DNA from 3 places in the Actinotalea sp. JY-7876 genome. Region 2 is predicted to be linked to each of the others. Evidence: riboswitches for the same ligand, from Rfam matches in the RefSeq annotation. Region 2 holds a riboswitch; each other region holds the start of a gene.
The links. Region 2 has a riboswitch for cyclic di-GMP ahead of H2O74_RS11380 (BldC family transcriptional regulator). Riboswitches for the same ligand answer to the same signal wherever they lie in the genome.
Positions count from the first base shown of each region.

Region 1: it holds a riboswitch for cyclic di-GMP, as region 2 does, so the genes downstream of both, H2O74_RS03050 (hypothetical protein) here and H2O74_RS11380 (BldC family transcriptional regulator) in region 2, are expected to answer to the same signal.
Region 3: it holds a riboswitch for cyclic di-GMP, as region 2 does, so the genes downstream of both, H2O74_RS04150 (hypothetical protein) here and H2O74_RS11380 (BldC family transcriptional regulator) in region 2, are expected to answer to the same signal.

Region 1 is NZ_CP059493.1:618,059-623,792, forward strand. Features, by position in the region: gene H2O74_RS03045 (SGNH/GDSL hydrolase family protein) at 1-743, opposite strand, end outside; cyclic di-GMP riboswitch class I at 844-918, shown strand; gene H2O74_RS03050 (hypothetical protein) at 1,137-1,535, shown strand; gene H2O74_RS03055 (uracil-DNA glycosylase) at 1,528-2,286, opposite strand; gene H2O74_RS03060 (DUF3263 domain-containing protein) at 2,452-2,751, shown strand; gene H2O74_RS03065 (LytR C-terminal domain-containing protein) at 2,781-3,404, shown strand; gene H2O74_RS03070 (NAD(P)/FAD-dependent oxidoreductase) at 3,518-4,975, shown strand; gene groL (chaperonin GroEL) at 5,180-5,734, shown strand, end outside.
Region 2 is NZ_CP059493.1:2,444,548-2,450,281, reverse strand. Features, by position in the region: gene adhE (bifunctional acetaldehyde-CoA/alcohol dehydrogenase) at 1-2,427, opposite strand, end outside; gene H2O74_RS11385 (Hsp20/alpha crystallin family protein) at 2,717-3,193, shown strand; cyclic di-GMP riboswitch class I at 3,285-3,360, shown strand; gene H2O74_RS11380 (BldC family transcriptional regulator) at 3,379-3,609, shown strand; gene H2O74_RS11375 (SDR family NAD(P)-dependent oxidoreductase) at 3,698-4,471, opposite strand; gene H2O74_RS11370 (hypothetical protein) at 5,597-5,734, shown strand, end outside.
Region 3 is NZ_CP059493.1:862,434-868,167, forward strand. Features, by position in the region: gene H2O74_RS04140 (glycosyltransferase) at 1-843, opposite strand, end outside; gene H2O74_RS04145 (hypothetical protein) at 1,238-3,469, shown strand; cyclic di-GMP riboswitch class I at 3,697-3,771, shown strand; gene H2O74_RS04150 (hypothetical protein) at 3,855-5,030, shown strand; gene H2O74_RS04155 (hypothetical protein) at 4,967-5,734, opposite strand, start outside.

The DNA of each region.
Region 1 (5,734 bases), 1.7 Mb from region 2:
GGCACGGGCGGCAGCGGCGTGAGCGGGTCGTCCCAGGCGGCGTCGTCGGGCTCGAGCCCCAGGCCGACCAGGGCCGCCTGCGCGACGCGCCGGTGCCCCTCGGTCGTGAGGTGGATCCGGTCCGGCGCCCACATGCGCCAGTCGCGAAGCGAGCGCATCCCCCACACGTCCGCCACGTAGGCGCCGTGCTTGCGTGCGATCGACCAGATGTGCGCGTTGTAGACGCCCGCACGCCACCGCGTGCGCCGGACGACCGGGCTGTCCTTGGCGTCCATGCCGGTCGCGAGCAGCACGTCGACGCCGGCCGCCCGCAGCCGCGCGACGGCCGCCTCGAGGCGTTCCGCGAGCACGTCGGGGTCCGCCGCCGGCCGGAGCATGTCGTTGCCCCCGCCGACGACGCTCACGAGGTCCGGACGCAGCTCGAGGGCGGCCGGCACCTGCTCGCGCAGGATCGGCTCCAGGAGGCGACCCCGCACGGCGAGGTTGGCGTACTGCACCGGGGCGTCGCCCTGCCCGATGCCGGCGCGCTCGGCCAGGTGCGCGGCCAGCAGGTCCGCCCAGCCCCGGCACACGAGCGTGGGGTCGACGGCGGTGGTGGTGGTCGGCGGGGCACCCCCGGGGACGTCCCACAGGCCCTCGGTGAACGAGTCGCCCAGCGCCACGTAGCGGCGCCACGGCGCGGTGCGGCCCGGCGGTGCGGTCGGCTGCTCGTCGTCGCCGTGCGGCGTCCGGGTGAATTCCACGCCTCCCAGTGTGCGCCGATGCGACACAGACGCCCAATCCGGGCGCGGAGCCGGAAGGGGGGCTGGACCGCCGGCGTGTGATGGGTCACTCTTGGCTCGTCAGCGACAAGGGCAAACCCACCGCGAGGTGGGGACGCAAAGCCACGGGACCCCTCGGGTCAGCCGGGCCACCGAACGTGAGGTCCACCATGAGCAGCACGCTTCCCGTGCGATCCGGCTCCACTCCTCTGTGCCACGACGCCGCGCGCGTCCCCCTCGGCCTCGGCCTACCCGCCTCCTGAGCACGTTCTCAGGACGCTTCCCGCACGCCCCCGGGCGTGCGACCGCCGGCAGGACGTCGGCGCAGGGGATCACCGGACGGATCCGGTGACGTGGACCACCAGGAGGGTGGAGATGGATCGACGGACGAGGAAGGCGGCATCGGTCGCACTCGTGGCGCTCGCCCTGGTGGGCGTGCGGACGGCGTCCGCGGCCGGGGTCGACCTGGGGGGTCAGCAGGTCCTGGTGGGGGAGGACGGGGTGCAGGGGTGCAGCTCGTCGCAGATCGAGGTCCGGTACGACGTCGCCTACGACGCCGCACTGCAGGGATACGGCGTGAGCGGGGCCCGGCTGTCGGGGCTGGACACCGCTTGCGAGGGACACGACGTGGTCGTGACCCTCAGCGGGCCCGGGGGGGTCGCGCTGGCCGAGCTGTCCGCAGTGATCGGTGCGTCGGAGACGACGGTCCCGGTGCCGGCGAACGTGCCGGTGCCGGCTGAGGAGCTCACGGGGGTGAGCGTCGTCCTCAGCTAGTTCGCGGTCGCAGGACCGCGGCGCCCGACGTGGCGCCGTCCCCTGGGGAGGGGGCGGCGCCGGTCGGTCGGGTCTGCTGGTCGGGGGACCAGCGCACGGGAGGCGCGCCCTGCTCGGCGAGCAGCGCGTCGACGCGGGAGAACGGCCGGGAGCCGAAGAAGCCCCGGGACGCCGAGAGCGGGCTGGGGTGCGCGCTCTCGACCACGGGGACGCCCCCGAGCAGCGGGCGGACCTGCTGCGCGTCGCGGCCCCACAGGAGGGCGACGAGCGGCCCGCCCCGTTCCACGAGCGCCGTGACGGCGCGGTCGGTGACGTCCTGCCACCCGAGGTGCCGGTGCGAGCCCGGTGCGCCGGTGCCCACGGTGAGGACCCGGTTGAGGAGCAGGACGCCCTCCTGCTCCCAGTCGCTGAGGTCGCCGTCGGGCCCGCGCACGACGCCGACGTCGTCCGCGAGCTCGCGGTGGATGTTCTGCAGCGAGCGGGGCAGCGGGCGCACCCCGGGCGCCACCGAGAAGGACAGGCCGACGGCGTGCCCGGGCGTCGGGTACGGGTCCTGGCCGATGACGAGCACGCGGACGTCCGCCATGGGCCGCGCGAACGCGCGCAGGACGGCGTCGGGGGCCGGGAGCCAGGCCCGGCCGGCCGCGGACTCCGCGCGCAGCGCGTCGCCGATCTCGCGCAGCCGCAGCTCGACCGGTGCGAGGGCCGCGGCCCAGTCCGGGGCCATGAGCGCGTCGAGGGGCTGACGGATCACGCGGCGACCCTAGCCGCCGCCGCGCTCCCTTACTCGATCACCGCGCGGGGGTCATCCCGACGCGCCGGGACGAATGACACGCGTGTCATTCCGCGTCTACGATGAGCCGACGCCCGGGGACGGGCGACGACGCCGCTTCACCCTGGAGGACCCATGGACGCGATGGCCACCGCGCGCGACGCGGACCGCACGGACGCCCGGGTCCACGCCGCCGAGCTCTCCGAGCGCGACCAGCAGATCCTCGCCTTCGAGCGCCAGTGGTGGAAGTACGCCGGGGCCAAGGAGCAGGCGGTCAAGGAGCTCTTCGACATGTCCGCGACGCGGTACTACCAGGTGCTCAATGCGCTCATCGACTCGCCCGCGGCGCTGGCCCAGGACCCCATGCTGATCAAGCGCCTGCGCCGGATGCGCGCGTCCCGCCAGCGGGCCCGCACCGCGCGTCGTCTGGGTGTCGACGCCTGAGAGGCGGGGCGCCCGCTAGCCTGTCCGCCGTGAAGGCCGGCGACTACCCCTACCCCGCGGACGAGTTCGACGCCGCGGATGCCCGGGGCGGCCCACGAGGCGTTCACCGCGCACCGCGCTCGCGCCGCCGCCGTCTGCTGCCCTTCCTGGTCGTCCTCGTCGTCTTCCCCCTCCTCGCCTACGGCGCGGTCACGTGGCTCTCCGACTGGCAGGGGCTGGGCTCCGGGGGGACGCCCGCGGAGGGGACGTCCACCGAGGCCGACGAGGGGACCACCGAGGAGGAGCCGGTCGAGGAGGACGCCGGCGAGGCCGAGGTGCCCGTCGAGCCGGAGACGGAGGAGCCGGTCGAGACGACCCCGCCCCCGCCCCCGGTCGACCTCGCCACACCCGTCGAGGTGTTCAACGCCACGTCCCGCTCCGGCCTCGCGGGCGGTGCGGCCGAGCGTGTGGAGGAGGCCGGCTTCACGGCCGTGAGTGCCGGCAACTGGCAGGGCGACGACCTCGAGGCGTCGACCGTGTACTACGCGACGCCCGACCAGGTCACGACGGCGGAGCTCGTCGCGCAGACCCTCGGCATCACCGCCGTGCAGGAGTCCGCGGAGCAGGCGCCCGAAGGCGTCGTCGTCGTGCTCGCCGCCGACTACGAGGACTGAGCCGACCGCGTCGTGCGACGCAGGCGGCCGCCCGGGCCGCCGCCTGCGGTCGCCGCGACCGCCCCGAGCGGTGAGGATGCGGGGGACGGGACGGACGGACGACGGGAGCGTGCATGACGCGGGCGCTGGACGTCGTCGTCGTGGGCTCCGGACCCAACGGCCTCGCCGCCGCGGTGACGCTCGCGCGGGCGGGGCTCGAGGTCGTCGTGCTCGAGGCCCAGCCGCACCCGGGCGGGGGCGCCCGCACGGCGGACCTCGGCCTGTGGCCGGGCGTCGTCCACGACACGTGCAGCGCCGTCCACCCCATGGCCGTCGCCTCGCCGTTCTTCCGGCGGTTCGACCTGGCGGCCCGCGGCGTCGAGCTGGTGGCGCCCGAGGTGTCGTACGCCCAGCCGCTGGCCCAGGGGGCCGGGATCGCCTACCGCGACCTCGACCGCACCGCGCGGGAGCTCGGCGTCGACGGCGGCGCGTGGCTCGAGACCTTCGGGCCGCTCGTCGCGCACGCCGAGGCCCTCGTCGGTTTCCTCCTGGGCGACCGCCGCCACCTCCCGCGCGACCTGGTGACCGCGGTGCGCTTCGGTCTGCGGGCGTTCGAGCAGGGCGTGGCCCCGCTCTGGGACCGCCGGTTCCGTGAGGAGACGGCGCCCGCGCTGCTCACCGGCATCGCGTCGCACGCGATCACGCCCCTGCCCTCGATCGCGGGGGCCGGCACGGCCCTGCTGCTGGGCACGCTCGCGCACGCCGTCGGCTGGACCGTGCCGCTCGGGGGCACGCAGGCCATCACCGACGCGCTCGTGGCGGACCTGCGCGCGCACGGGGGCGAGATCCGCACGGGTCACCTCGTGCGCACGCAGCGCGACCTGCCACCCGCGCGCGCTGTCGTCTTCGACACCTCGCCCTCGGCGGTCGCCGCGGTCATGGGCGCCCGCCTGAGCCGTGGGACCGCGCGCGGCTACCAGGCGTACCGGCACGGGAACGCCGCGGCCAAGGTCGACTTCGTCCTCTCGGGTCCGGTGCCGTGGGCCGACCCCCGCGTGGGCCGGGCCGGGACGGTGCACGTCGGCGGCACGCGCGCCGAGATGGCCGCCGCGGAGCACGCCCTGACGCAGGGCCGGCACGCCGAGCCGCCCATGGTGCTCGCGAGCGACCCGTCGGTGGGCGACCCGGGCCGCGCGACCGCCGACGGGCACCGCCCGCTGTGGACGTACGCGCACGTCCCGGCCGGGTCGCGCGCGGACGTGACCGAGGCCGTCACCGCGCGCATCGAGCAGTACGCGCCCGGCTTCCGCGACGTCGTCGTCGCCTCGCGGTGCACCCCCGCGGCGCGGATCGAGCTGGGCAACGCGAACTACGTCGGCGGCGACATCGCGGGTGGTGCGATCACCCTGCCGCGGATGCTCGTCGGGCCCGTCCTGAGCCCGGACCCCTTCGTCGCGGCCGACGGCGTCTACCTGTGCTCCGCTGCCGTGCCGCCGGGGCCCGGGGTCCACGGCATGGGCGGCTGGCACGCCGCGCGGCGCGTCCTCGCGCGCAGCTTCGGCATCGAGCGCCCGCCCGGCCTCGCGCCCTGAGGCGCGGCGGCGGCGGCGCCACGGCGCTTGCACTCGCCGGGTGAGAGTGCCAATAATGAGTTAGCACTCTCGACCCGAGAGTGACAGAAGACCCTGGGCCGAGGTGAGGTCCGGGCCCCCGACGGGATGTGACCGCGGGCGGCCCGAGCCGTCCGTCGCGGGCGCCGGCGCCCAGGACACCGCCAACACCGGAGGACCATCCGTATGGCCAAGATCATTGCCTTCGACGAGGAGGCCCGCCGCGGCATGGAGCGGGGCATGAACGCCCTCGCCGACGCCGTCAAGGTCACGCTCGGCCCGAAGGGCCGCAACGTCGTGCTCGAGAAGAAGTGGGGCGCCCCCACGATCACCAACGACGGTGTCTCGATCGCCAAGGAGATCGAGCTCGAGGAGCCCCTCGAGAAGATCGGCGCCGAGCTCGTCAAGGAGGTCGCCAAGAAGACGGACGACGTCGCGGGCGACGGCACCACCACCGCCACCGTGCTCGCCCAGGCCCTCGTCAAGGAGGGTCTGCGGAACGTCGCCGCCGGCGCCAACCCGATCGCGCTCAAGCGCGGCATCGAGAAGGCCGTCGACGCCGTCACGGCGCAGCTGCTCTCGGCCGCCAAGGAGGTCGAGACCAAGGAGGAGATCGCCGCGACCGCGGGCATCTCCGCCGGCGACCCGGCCATCGGCGAGCTCATCGCCGAGGCGATGGACAAGGTCGGCAAGGAGGGCGTGATCACGGTCGAGGAGTCCAGCGCCCTCGGCCTGGAGCTC
Region 2 (5,734 bases):
GGGGATGCCGACCGCGTCGCGCAGCCGCTCGACCGCCCGGGCGTAGGACTCCACGCCCTCCGCCGGCGTCGAGGCCGGCAGCCCCAGCGTCTTGGCGATCTCCTGGAACCGCTCCGGGGCGACGTAGTGCTCGTACTTCGGCCAGCTCGTGAGCTTGGTCGGCACCGTGCCGTTGTAGCGGATCACGTGCGGCAGGAGCGTCGCGTTGGTCCGGCCGTGGACGAGGTGGAAGGTGGAGCCGATGGTGTGCGCCATCGAGTGCACGATGCCCAGGAAGGCGTTGCCGAACGCCATGCCCGCGATCGTGCCGGCGTTGTGCATCTTCTCCCGGGCGACCACCGCCGCCTCGCCGCCCGTCACGGACGCCTCGAGGTTCTCGAAGATCAGGCGGATCGCCTGCAGCGCCATGCCGTCCGTGAAGTCGTTCGCGTAGACCGAGACGTACGCCTCCGTCGCGTGCGTCAGCGCGTCGAAGCCGGAGTCGGCCGCGAGCGAGGCCGGCATCTTGCCCGTGAGCGCGGGGTCGATGATCGCGACGGTCGGCGTGAGCGCGTAGTCCGCGAGCGGGTACTTGACGCCCGTCTTCTGGTCCGTGATCACCGCGAACGGCGTCACCTCCGCGCCCGTGCCCGACGTCGTCGGGATGCAGACGAGCTTGGCGCGCTCGCCCAGCGTCGGGAACTTGAAGGCACGCTTACGGACGTCGAAGAACTTCTCGCGCATGTCCGCGAACACGATCTCCGGGTGCTCGTAGCGCAGCCACATGACCTTCGCGGCGTCCATGGGGGAGCCGCCACCGAGCGCGATGATCGTGTCCGGGTTGAAGTGGCGCATCGCCTCCGCGCCCCGGTCGACCGTCGCGATGCTGGGCTCGGGCTCGATGTCGTCCAGGATCTGCAGCGCGATCTTCTCCGGGCGACGACCGAGCACGTCCAGGACCTTGTCCACGAACCCGAGCTTGGTCATCGTCGCGTCGGTCACGATGGTGACGCGGTGCACGTCCGGCATGTCGGCCAGGTAGCGGATGGCGTTCGGCTCGAAGTACGTCTTGGCCGGGACCTTGAACCACTGCAGGTTGTTGTTGCGACGGCCGATCCGCTTGATGTTCACGAGGTTGACCGCCGAGACGTTGTTCGAGACGGAGTTGGCGCCGTACGAGCCGCAGCCGAGCGTGAGGGACGGGATGAACGCGTTGTAGATGTCGCCGATGCCACCGAGCGACGACGGCGAGTTCCAGATGATGCGGATCGCCTTGACGCGGCTGCCGAACTCCTCCGAGAGCTCCTTGTCCTCGGTGTGGATCGCGGCGCTGTGCCCGAGACCGTCGAACTCGACCATCTGCTCGGCGAGGCGGATGCCGTGCTCGCGCGAGTCGGCGCGCAGGACCGCCAGGACCGGGCAGAGCTTCTCGCGCGTGAGCGGCTCGGCGGGACCGACCTGACCGACCTCGGCCAGGATGATCGAGGTCTCCTCGGGCACCGTGAACCCGGCCTGCTGGGCGATCCACTGCGGGCTCTGCCCGACGACGGAGGCGTTGAGCTTGGCGCCGCCGCAGTTGGCCGAGTCCGCCTCGACGCCGAAGATGAAGCGCTCGAGCATGGCCTTCTCGGCCGGCGTGGCGCGGTAGGCGTGCAGGATGTCGAACTCGGCCATGGCGGCGTCGTAGATCTCCGCGTCGAGGATGACGGCCTGCTCCGAGGCGCACACCATGCCGTTGTCGAACGCCTTGGACAGCACGACGTCGTTGACGGCGCGCTTGAGCTTGGCCGTCGCCTCGATGTAGGCGGGCACGTTGCCGGCGCCGACGCCGAGCGCGGGCTTGCCGCACGAGTACGCGGCCTTGACCATCGCGTTGCCGCCCGTGGCGAGGATCAGCGCCACGCCGGGGTGGTTCATGAGCTCGTGGGTCGCGGCGATCGACGGCTCGGAGACCCACTGGATGCAGTGCTCCGGGGCGCCGGCCGCGACGGCGGCGTCGCGCACCACGCGGGCCGCCGCGACGGAGGACTCCTGCGCGGAGGGGTGGAACGCGAAGATGATCGGGTTGCGCGTCTTCAGCGCCACGAGCGCCTTGAAGATCGCCGTCGACGTCGGGTTGGTCACCGGCGTGATGCCGGCGACGACGCCCACGGGCTCGGCGATCTCCACGATGCCGTGGAGGTCGTCGCGCGAGACGATGCCGACCGTCTTGAGCTCGGCCATCGAGTTGGTGACGTGCTCGCACGCGAAGATGTTCTTCACGGCCTTGTCCTCGAACACGCCGCGGCGGGTCTCGGCGACCGCGTGGCGCGCGAGCTCGCCGTGCTGGTTCAGCGCGGCGACCGACGCCTTCTTCACGATGTGGTCGACGTCGGCCTGGGTGAACGACGCGTACTGCGCGAGCGCCTTGGTGGCGCCGGCGACGAGGGCGTCGATCGGGGACGCCACGGCGCGGGGCGCAGCGTCAGGCTCAGGGGCGGGACGGGGTGCGGAGCGAGCGGCCACGGGACTCTCCCGGTATTGGTGCGGATGGGGCGGATCGCCCTTGATCCACGTCCCACGGTACGAGCCCGTCGCGGCTCCGGGCTGTGCCAAAGGTCCCCGGGACAGTGGTCCCTGTCCCCTGGCACTCCCCGGGGGCGAGTGCTAGAACCGGAGGTAGCCGCCCGGTGCGAGCGAACGCCCCGGGCGGGTCGGACCCCGGATGGTCCGGGGTGTGTCCGAGGGGAGGACTCACATGGCTGCTCGACTGGAACCGATCGACCCGACGCGCTGGATGGACCAGCTGCTGGGCTCCGTGCGCGAGGCGGCGCAGGCGCCGCAGACCGCCGCGATGCCGCTCGACCTCTACCGCGCGGGCGACCACTACGTGCTGCAGGTGGACCTGCCGGGCGTCGACCCGGGCTCGGTGGACGTCAACGTCGAGGACCGCACGCTCACCATCCGGGCCGAGCGCACGGCACCCACCGACGCGGACGTGCAGTGGCTCGCGCGGGAGCGGGCCTCGGGCACGTACGTCCGCCAGCTCACGGTGGGTCGCGGCCTCGCCCTCGACCGGGTGCAGGCCGCCTACGCCGACGGCGTCCTGACCCTGACCATCCCGGTGGCGGAGGAGTCGCGCTCGCGCCGGATCGAGGTCCAGCACGGCTCGCCCGCGACCACGATCGGCGGGGGGCGGGGCGCCGAGGCGTCGGGGGGCTCGGCGGGGAGCTGAGCCGGCCCGGAGGGCTGGACGCGGGTGAAAGATGGGGTGCGGCCGACACGCGCTTTGCGTCGATGTCCGGAATGTGGGAACCTGTCCCCGTCAGCGACAAGGGCAAACCCACCGCGAGGTGGGGACGCAAAGTCACGGGACCCTCGAGGTCGGCCGGACGCACCGAACGACGAAGGAGTTGCACCATGTCCCCTCAGGGATCCCCCTCCGGCACCCGCAATGACGCCCCGGACTCGCTCCTGACCCCCTCCGAGGTCGCGAGCATGTTCCGCGTCGACCCCAAGACGGTCACGCGCTGGGCGAAGGCGGGCAAGCTCTCCGCCATCCGCACGCTGGGCGGCCACCGCCGCTACAGCGAGGCCGAGGTCCGCGGGCTGCTCAACGGCGTGCCGCAGCCGCGCACCAGCGAGGACTGAGGACCCCAGCGCTCCCACGACGGCCCCACCGGTGACGACCGGTGGGGCCGTCGTCGTCCGTGCCGTCCTCGTCCGTGCCGCAGGCGGCTCAGCGGGGGAGCTCGACCCCGGTGAGCGCGGCGAGCCGGGCGAGCAGGCCATCCTGGAGGGCGGTGTCGCGGGCCTCGGGGTTCGCGACCTGGACCTCGTGGCGCTTGAGGTACGCGCCGGTCACCCGCGCGGCGTCGTCGTCCGACGTGGCGAGCCAGACCTGCGTCGCGGCGCCCTCGTCCACCTCGTCCCACGCGCCCGGGCCGCCCAGCTTCGTCTTGATCCAGCCGGGGTCGACCGCGGTGACGACCACCTCGGGCCACAGGCGCGCGACGGCGAACGCGAGCGTGACGTCGAGCAGCTTGGAGTCCGAGTACGCCTGCATCCCGTCCCACGCGCGCGCCTCGAACTGCAGGTCGTCGAGGTGCGTGCGGCCCTGGGACTCCAGGCCGGAGGTCAGGTAGACGAGCCGGCGGGGACGGGGCATCAGCGCGGTGAGCAGGTACGGGGCGACCACGTTGACCTGGAGGATGCGCTCCAGGCCGTCCTCGGTCACCGTGCGCTCGCTGACCCCGCCGCCGATGCCCGCGTTGTGGATCACCACGTCGAACGGGCCCGCGGCGGTCGCCGCCCCGGCCAGGGCGCGCGTCTCGGCGAGCGAGGCCAGGTCCCCGACGACGACGTCGCTCACCCCGGGCTGGGCGGCGCGCAGGTCACGCGCACGCGCGGCGTCGCGCGCGTGGCCGACGACGTCGTGCCCGGCGGCGAGCAGCTGACGGACGGTCTCCAGGCCGATGCCGTCGCTCGAGCCGGTGACGAGGATGCGGGACACGGGGGACTCCTTCGGCCGGGACGGGGCCCCACATCCTCGCGCGGACCGCACGCACCGGTCGAACCGGTCCGTGCCGGTGCGGCGGTAGGCGCCCGACGATCGTCCATGCGGCCTCGAGCAGGACCGGCCCGCTCCTCGGGGTCAGGGTCTCCACCCACTCCTGCGCCGGGCTGCTGACCCCTGCGTCACCCCCGACGTCGAACGGCCCGTTCAGTGCGAGGTCCTCGAACGTCGCCACTGCACGCTGGCGTGCTCCTGGGGTGCCGTCAAAGCGTCCGACGTCGTCGACGTCCGCGCGGTCTTGGGGCTTACCGGGGCGCGACCTGGGTCGCCTGCTGACGGCTCCCCGCGGTCGGCTCGGCGCCCGAGGCGGTCGACGGATTGCAAGCCGTAGGAGAACTCCTGGCGGCGGGCGCTGGTCCTGCGGTTGTGCCACCAGGAGTCGGTGCTGAGGCGGTCGAGGACTACGGGTCCTTTCGCATCGACCCACTCCGCCGCAGGCTGGCCGGCTCCGTCGCGGTTCAGGGGTCCCGGCCGGCGGCAACCCGGACTCGAGTCACTCGGCGGTCCGGACCAGCTCTTGGCGGATCTGACTGCCGAGTACGACGCGCTATGGGCCCAGGGCGCCCCCCGCCGACCGGCGTCTTGGAGCAGTTCGCGAGCCGTGAGCGGTCGCTCGCCGCGACGGACTTCGGATGCCGCGAGGCGTCCAACCTTCCGTCGACAGTCGCGGAGGTGCGCACGGAGCTGGAGGACGCGTTCTTCACTGCGCACGTCACCGAGCTCGAAGCGATCCGAACCGCACTGGTCGAGGCGGCCGACGACTAAGTCCGCGGAGCTCGAAGCGAAATTCCCGCGTCCAAGGCGAGGGAGCCGGGGCGCGAATCCGCGCGCCCGTGACGGATAGAGAAGGAAGGGAAACCCGTATGCGCAAACAGCTGCACGCCGCCGCCGCGGTTGTCGCCTTCGCCTGCTGCCGGGAAACGCGACCCGCTTCTACTACGGTCACACCTACGTCCCGTGGGCGCCTGGTGACCTTCCCCACTTGCGGGCGGGGTTGAGCACCGGCGTCCGCCCGGCGGGGTGACGCCCGCCGGCCGGACGCCGTCCGACGAAGGAGGCGGTGTGCGTTCACGGTGGACCGGGTTGCTGGCCGGCGTCAGTGCGCTGCTCGGAGTCCTGATGACGGTGTCGGTGGCTTACGGACTGACGCTCGCCGACGGGTGGGCGCGCGGGCACCTGGGCCTGCCAGCGAGCTTCGTC
Region 3 (5,734 bases), 1.6 Mb from region 2:
CTCCTGACCCGTCGCGGTCGTGCGTGACGGGCCGCAGAAGACGGCCGCCCGGGCCAGCTCGCGCGCGACGCCCTCGGAGGGGAGCCGGCCGAGCATCTCGACCGCCAGGCCCGCGCGCGCGGCCTGCTCCTCGAGCTGGCGGCGCAGCGGCCCGTCGCCCACGACCCGCACGCGGAGGTCCCGCCCGCGGTCCAGGTGCTCGACCGCCGCCAGCAGGTCCGCGGGACCCTTGACGTCGACGAGTCGGCCGACGAAGACGATCCCGTCCCTCGTCGCCGCGGGTTCCACGGCGCCGGCCACGGGCACGCCGATGTGGTGCACCCGCACCTTCTCCGGGGGCGCTCCCAGCTCGACGAGGCGTCCGGCGAGATGCTGCGAGACAGCGACGAGGAGGTCCGCGTAGGCGAACACCGCCTGCAGGCGTTCGACGTAGCGCCGTCCGGCCTCGCCGCGCGTGGGCTCCTGGGTGACGTCGTACCCGTGGAAGGTGACGACGAGCGGGAGCCCGAGCCGGCGCGCGACGGGCAGGACACCCACGGCGCTCGTGCCGAAGTGGGCGTGGACCAGGGCCGCGCCCTCGCGGCGCAGGAAGCGCTCGTACACGCCGCGGTGACCCGTCGCCCGGCTCAGCCGGCGGGTGGCCCGGCCCACGAGCCCGTCCGGGAACGGCGCGAGGTCGGCGCGCGCGATGCCGTCGGCGACCTGACGCTCGCCGATCGTCACGGGCCGCCACCGGGTCATCGCGGCCAGCTGGTCGCGCACGAACGTCTGGGACGGCGCGAGCCAGGTCGATTTCCAGACGGCGACCACCGGGCGGGCCACGTCCGTCGCGGCGTCGTGCACGAACCCTCCTCGGTACGGCCTCGGGACGCGGCGGTGACGTGGTGACGCGGGCCCCGGCCACCTCCGCCCGTGGACACGGGATGTGATCCGCATCACATCCGAGCCCGGGCCGTGCGCGCCGGGCCGTGCCGCCGGTCCGCCCGCGAAGGGTAGCAAAACGGGCACCACCTGCAACGATGCGCGCGCGGCCGCAGGGTGTCCCGCGCGGCCGCGCAGGACGCGCGAGCACGGGTGTCGTCGTGACCCTGGTGGTCATCACCCGATCGGCCTAGCGTCTGTCACGGCCTCCCGCCGCCCGGCGGGAGACGGCCGCGCGGTCGACGCCCGGCGGGCACCGGAGCCCGCCGTCGGCGCCCGCCGGCCGGCCTGTCGCACGGGGGGACGATCGATGCGGATGCACGCCACCAGTGGCCGGCCGGCCACCCGGCGGGGCGTCGCGCGCGCTTTCGCTCTGCTCCTCGCCCTGACCGTCACCGCCGGCGCCGGGCCGTTGCCCGGCGGGGCCGCCGAGCGGGTCAGCCGGTCGGCCGCGGTGAGCCCTGCAGCGACGTCCGGCGCGCCGGCCGCGGCCCCGGCGATGCGCCCCGCCGCCGACGTGTCGACGATCCGCACCGTGACGCCGGTGCGGCTCCTGACCTCGCGTCTGGAGCCGGGGGAGTCGGTGACGGTGCGGGTGCCCGCCGTTCCTGCCGAGGCGTCCGCCGCGGTGCTCAACGTGACGGCGGCGGACGCCAGCGCCGTCACGACGCTGAGCACCTGCGGTGCGGCGCAGACCTGCCCCGCCGAGTCGATGCTGGCGGCGTCACCCGGACCCGTCACGCCCGGTCAGGTCCTCGCCCCGCTCAGCGAGGGGGGCGAGGTCACCCTGAGCAACCGCAGCGGCGGCGTGACGGTCTACGTCGACCTCAACGGCTTCGTGCTCGACGCGACGACGGCCGACCAGGACGGGTTCGTCCCGGTCGACCCGCGCCGGATCATGTCCTGGCAGGGCGTCGGCGTGCAGCAGACCGTGACGCTCACGGTCCCCGACGTCCCGGACGGCGCCACGGCGGTGGCGCTCGACCTCGGTTACGCCGCAGCGACGCGTCGCGGCTACGTCTCCGCGTGCCCGGCCGGCACCGCGGTCCGCGACTGCGCCAGGACCTCGGTGCTCAACCCGGCCCCGGGTGCCAACCGGTCGAACTTCGCCGTGGTGGGCCTCGGTGGCCCGCGCGGCGACCAGGTGGTGCTCTACAACCACCGCGGCTCCGTCCGGCTCAACGCGGACCTCCAGGGGTTCTTCGTGGCCGCCGACACCGGGAAGGTGCACGCCGCCTCGGCCCCGCTCCTGGAGGCGACCCTGGCCGCGGGGGAGTCGCGCACGATCCGCGCCGCCGGTGCGCCCGCCGGCGCGACGGCCGCCAAGATCCAGGTCCGCGCCCACGACGCGCAGGGGGGCACCGCCCTCACGGTGTGCCCCGGGACGCAGGTCGCGGGCGCCTGCGCCGCGACCTCGGTCCTGAACCCGTACCCCGGCCGCGACAGCACCAACGTCGCGTACGTGCGCCTCGGGGAGGACGGTGCGCTCACCGTGCGGAACACCTCGGCGAGCGTCGGTGTGACGATGACGCTCCTGGGCCTCGTGGGACCGCTCGACGCGCCCGCCGCGCCACCCGCCGCTCCCGTGCCGCCACCCGCCGCGCCCGCGCCGACGCCGACGCCGACGCCGGCGCCGAGCCCGGCGCCCCCGCCCGCCGTGGGCGCCGTGGAGCCGACGGCGGCCACCACCGGTGTGCCCGACGGCACGCCGCTCACGCGGCACGACGGGGACCTGGTGATCACCGAGCCCGGGACCGTCATCGACGGCAAGGACATCCACGGCTTCGTCTCGATCCGCGCGGCCGACGTCACGATCCGCAACTCCGTGGTCCGGGGGAGCGGGACCGGCTCCTACAGCACCGGTCTGGTGAGCTGCCTCGACGCGGCCTGCCGCGGCGCCGTCATCGAGGACACCACCCTCGTGCCCAAGCAGCCGTCGCCGTGGATCACGGGCATCCTCGGGCACGACTACACCGCCCGGCGCGTGGACGTGCACCACGTCGTGGACGGCTTCGGCATCTTCGACACCGGCAACGGCGGGGGACCCGTCGACGTGGTGATCGAGAGCAGCTGGTGCCACGACCTCAGCTACTTCGCCCGCGACCCGCAGCAGGACGGCGGGCCGAGCCACAACGACTGCATCCAGATCCAGGGCGGTTCGGCGATCCGCATCACGGGCAACAGCCTCGAGTCGTTCATGTCGACCGCCGTGGGCGACCAGAGCTACGACGCCCGCAACCGGGGCGCCGGCCTCATGGTGACGCCGACGGTCGCGCCGGTGACCGGTGCCACGGTGACGAAGAACTGGTTCGACGGGGGCTACGCCTCGGTCTCGGTCTCGCGCGGTGGCTACGAGCGCATGCACTTCGGCACGCTCACCGGGAACCGTTTCGGGCGGAACCAGTTCGACCACGGACGTGGCTCCCGGTACGTCATCCGGGTGCGCGAGGGCGTCACGTTCGACTCGTCGCTCACGGGGAACGTCTGGGCGGACGGGGCCGGACCGCTCGCGCTCGGGCGCGACCTCGGCATCCGGTACGACCCGTGACGGCTCCGCCGTGCGACCGCGCGGCGCGGCGGGGCGGCGGTCCTGCACGTGGCGGTGGCGCCCGGTGCCCGGTGCATGACCCGGAAACTGCGCGGGCGAGCCATTCGCGGACGGTCCCGAGATATTCCGTCGTAATGTCCGAATAACCCGGACCGGGCTGATCCGTGCGGGTGACGCCACCTCGACGTGCTGGACCGGCGGAAATGGCCCACGTACGATCCGGTGGTCCACGAGAATGGCAAACCTGTCGCGAGGCAGGGGCGCAAAGCCATGGAACCCCCGCGGTCCGCCAGGCTACCGAATCGACGGAGCACCTCCTGTGCTTGAGCCTCGACCGTCCCGCTCGGCCCGGCGCGGCGCACGCGCGCCCTCCGGCCGTCGCGCGATGGTGGCGCTCGCCCTGGCCGGCGTGCTGGTCGCCACACCGACGGCCGCCGCGGAGGTCGCCCCGACGCCCACCGTCGCGGCTCGCGCCACCGTGGCCGTCCCGGCGGCCACGCCCTCGGCCGGCGATGTCCTCGCGCCCGCGGACGCGGCGCCCTTCGCGGCCGTCACCCTGACGGGGGCGCCGGTTCCGGGCGCGCTCGACATGCCCGCCGCCGCGGCGTCGAGCAGCCAGGTCCCGTCGGCGTACGCGCTCGCGCCGGCCCCCCTCGTGACGGCGCCGGCCCCGGACGTGGTGAAGCCGGACGCGTCGAGCACGGGCGTGAGGGCGGGCTCGCGGCTCCAGACCCATCGTGGGGACATCGTGGTGACGCAGCCCGGCACGGTGCTGGAGAACCTGGACGTGTACGGCTTCGTGACCGTGAAGGCCGCCGACGTGACCATCCGCAACACGCGCGTGCGTGGCAGCGGTCCGGGGTCCTTCGACACCGGTCTGATCAACGCCAACGACGCGCGCGTCAAGAACCTGGTGGTCGAGGACGTCACGCTGGTCCCCGACTTCCCGTCGTACTGGATCAACGGGATGCTCGGTCACGACTACACCGCGCGGCGCGTGAACACCTGGAACGTGGTCGACGGGTTCGGCATCTACAACATCCACGGCACGGCGGCGAACGTGCGGGTCGAGTCGAGCTACGTCCACGACCTGGCCTACTTCTCGCCGGACCCGAACCACTCGGACAACCAGACGCACAACGACGCGATCCAGATCCAGGGTGGCTCCAACATCCAGATCCTCGGGAACACGCTGTCGGTGTGGCGGTCCACGACGGCCGGGACGCAGAACTACGCATACCCGCAGGGTGGATTCGGTGTGATCCTGACGCCGAACGTCAATGCGGTGACGAATTCTCGGATCGACGGGAACTGGGTGGACGGGGCGCACATCCCGATCAAGCTGGTGACGTCCCAGAAGACCGGTCCGATGAACTTCGGTGAGGTCACCAACAACACGTTCGCCCGGGACATGCGCAACACGCCCATGGCGGGGAAGAACAACTGGTTCACGGTGCTCACCACGCCCGACCTGACGGTCATCACCAGCGGGAACGTCTACGCGGACGACGGCACAGCCATCGAGGTCCGCCGCGACAGCGGCACGGGCACCGCTCCCTGACCGGCCGCCGGCCCGGTGCCGGGCCGGGTGCTGGCCACCCCGAGCGCCAGCGCCACCCACAGGATCATGCCGACCGCGGACCGCGACGCGAGGGCGCTGTAGGTGAGCGGCAGGAGGAACGCGATCAGCGCTCCCTGGCGCGCCCCCGGGAGGCGGTCCCCACGCGTCCAGGCCCGGACCACGAGCACGGCCTGGGCACCGAAGTACAGGACGGCGAAGACGGTCCCGATGTCGACCGCGTACATGAGGAACGAGTTCTCGAGGCTCGTGGCGAGGCCACCCTGCGACGCGATCCGGTAGCTCGACGTCAGGCCGTGGCCGACGACCGCGTACTCCCGCCACGTCCGGCCGAAGAAGCTCAGGGCGTCGGTGCGGGCGCCGGTGGATCCCGTGTCGTCCGCGAAGCGTTCCCCGACGCCCTCGACGAGGCTCGTGGACAGCAGCGCCGCGGCGCCCCCGGCGAGGGCGCACAGCCCGAGCAGCCGGGCGTGCGCCGGCGCCGGGGAACGCAGCACCACCCACACGGCCACGACCGCGATGACGACGACGCCCGAGCGTGACTGGGTGATCGCGACGCCGGCGGCGAAGAGCGTGACGAGGGCCAGCTGGAGCGACGTGCGCCGCAGTCCCACGATGAGCGGCGCGGTCACGCACAGGAACATGGAGAGCGTCAGCGGGTGGTCGAACGTGGCCATCCAGCGGTC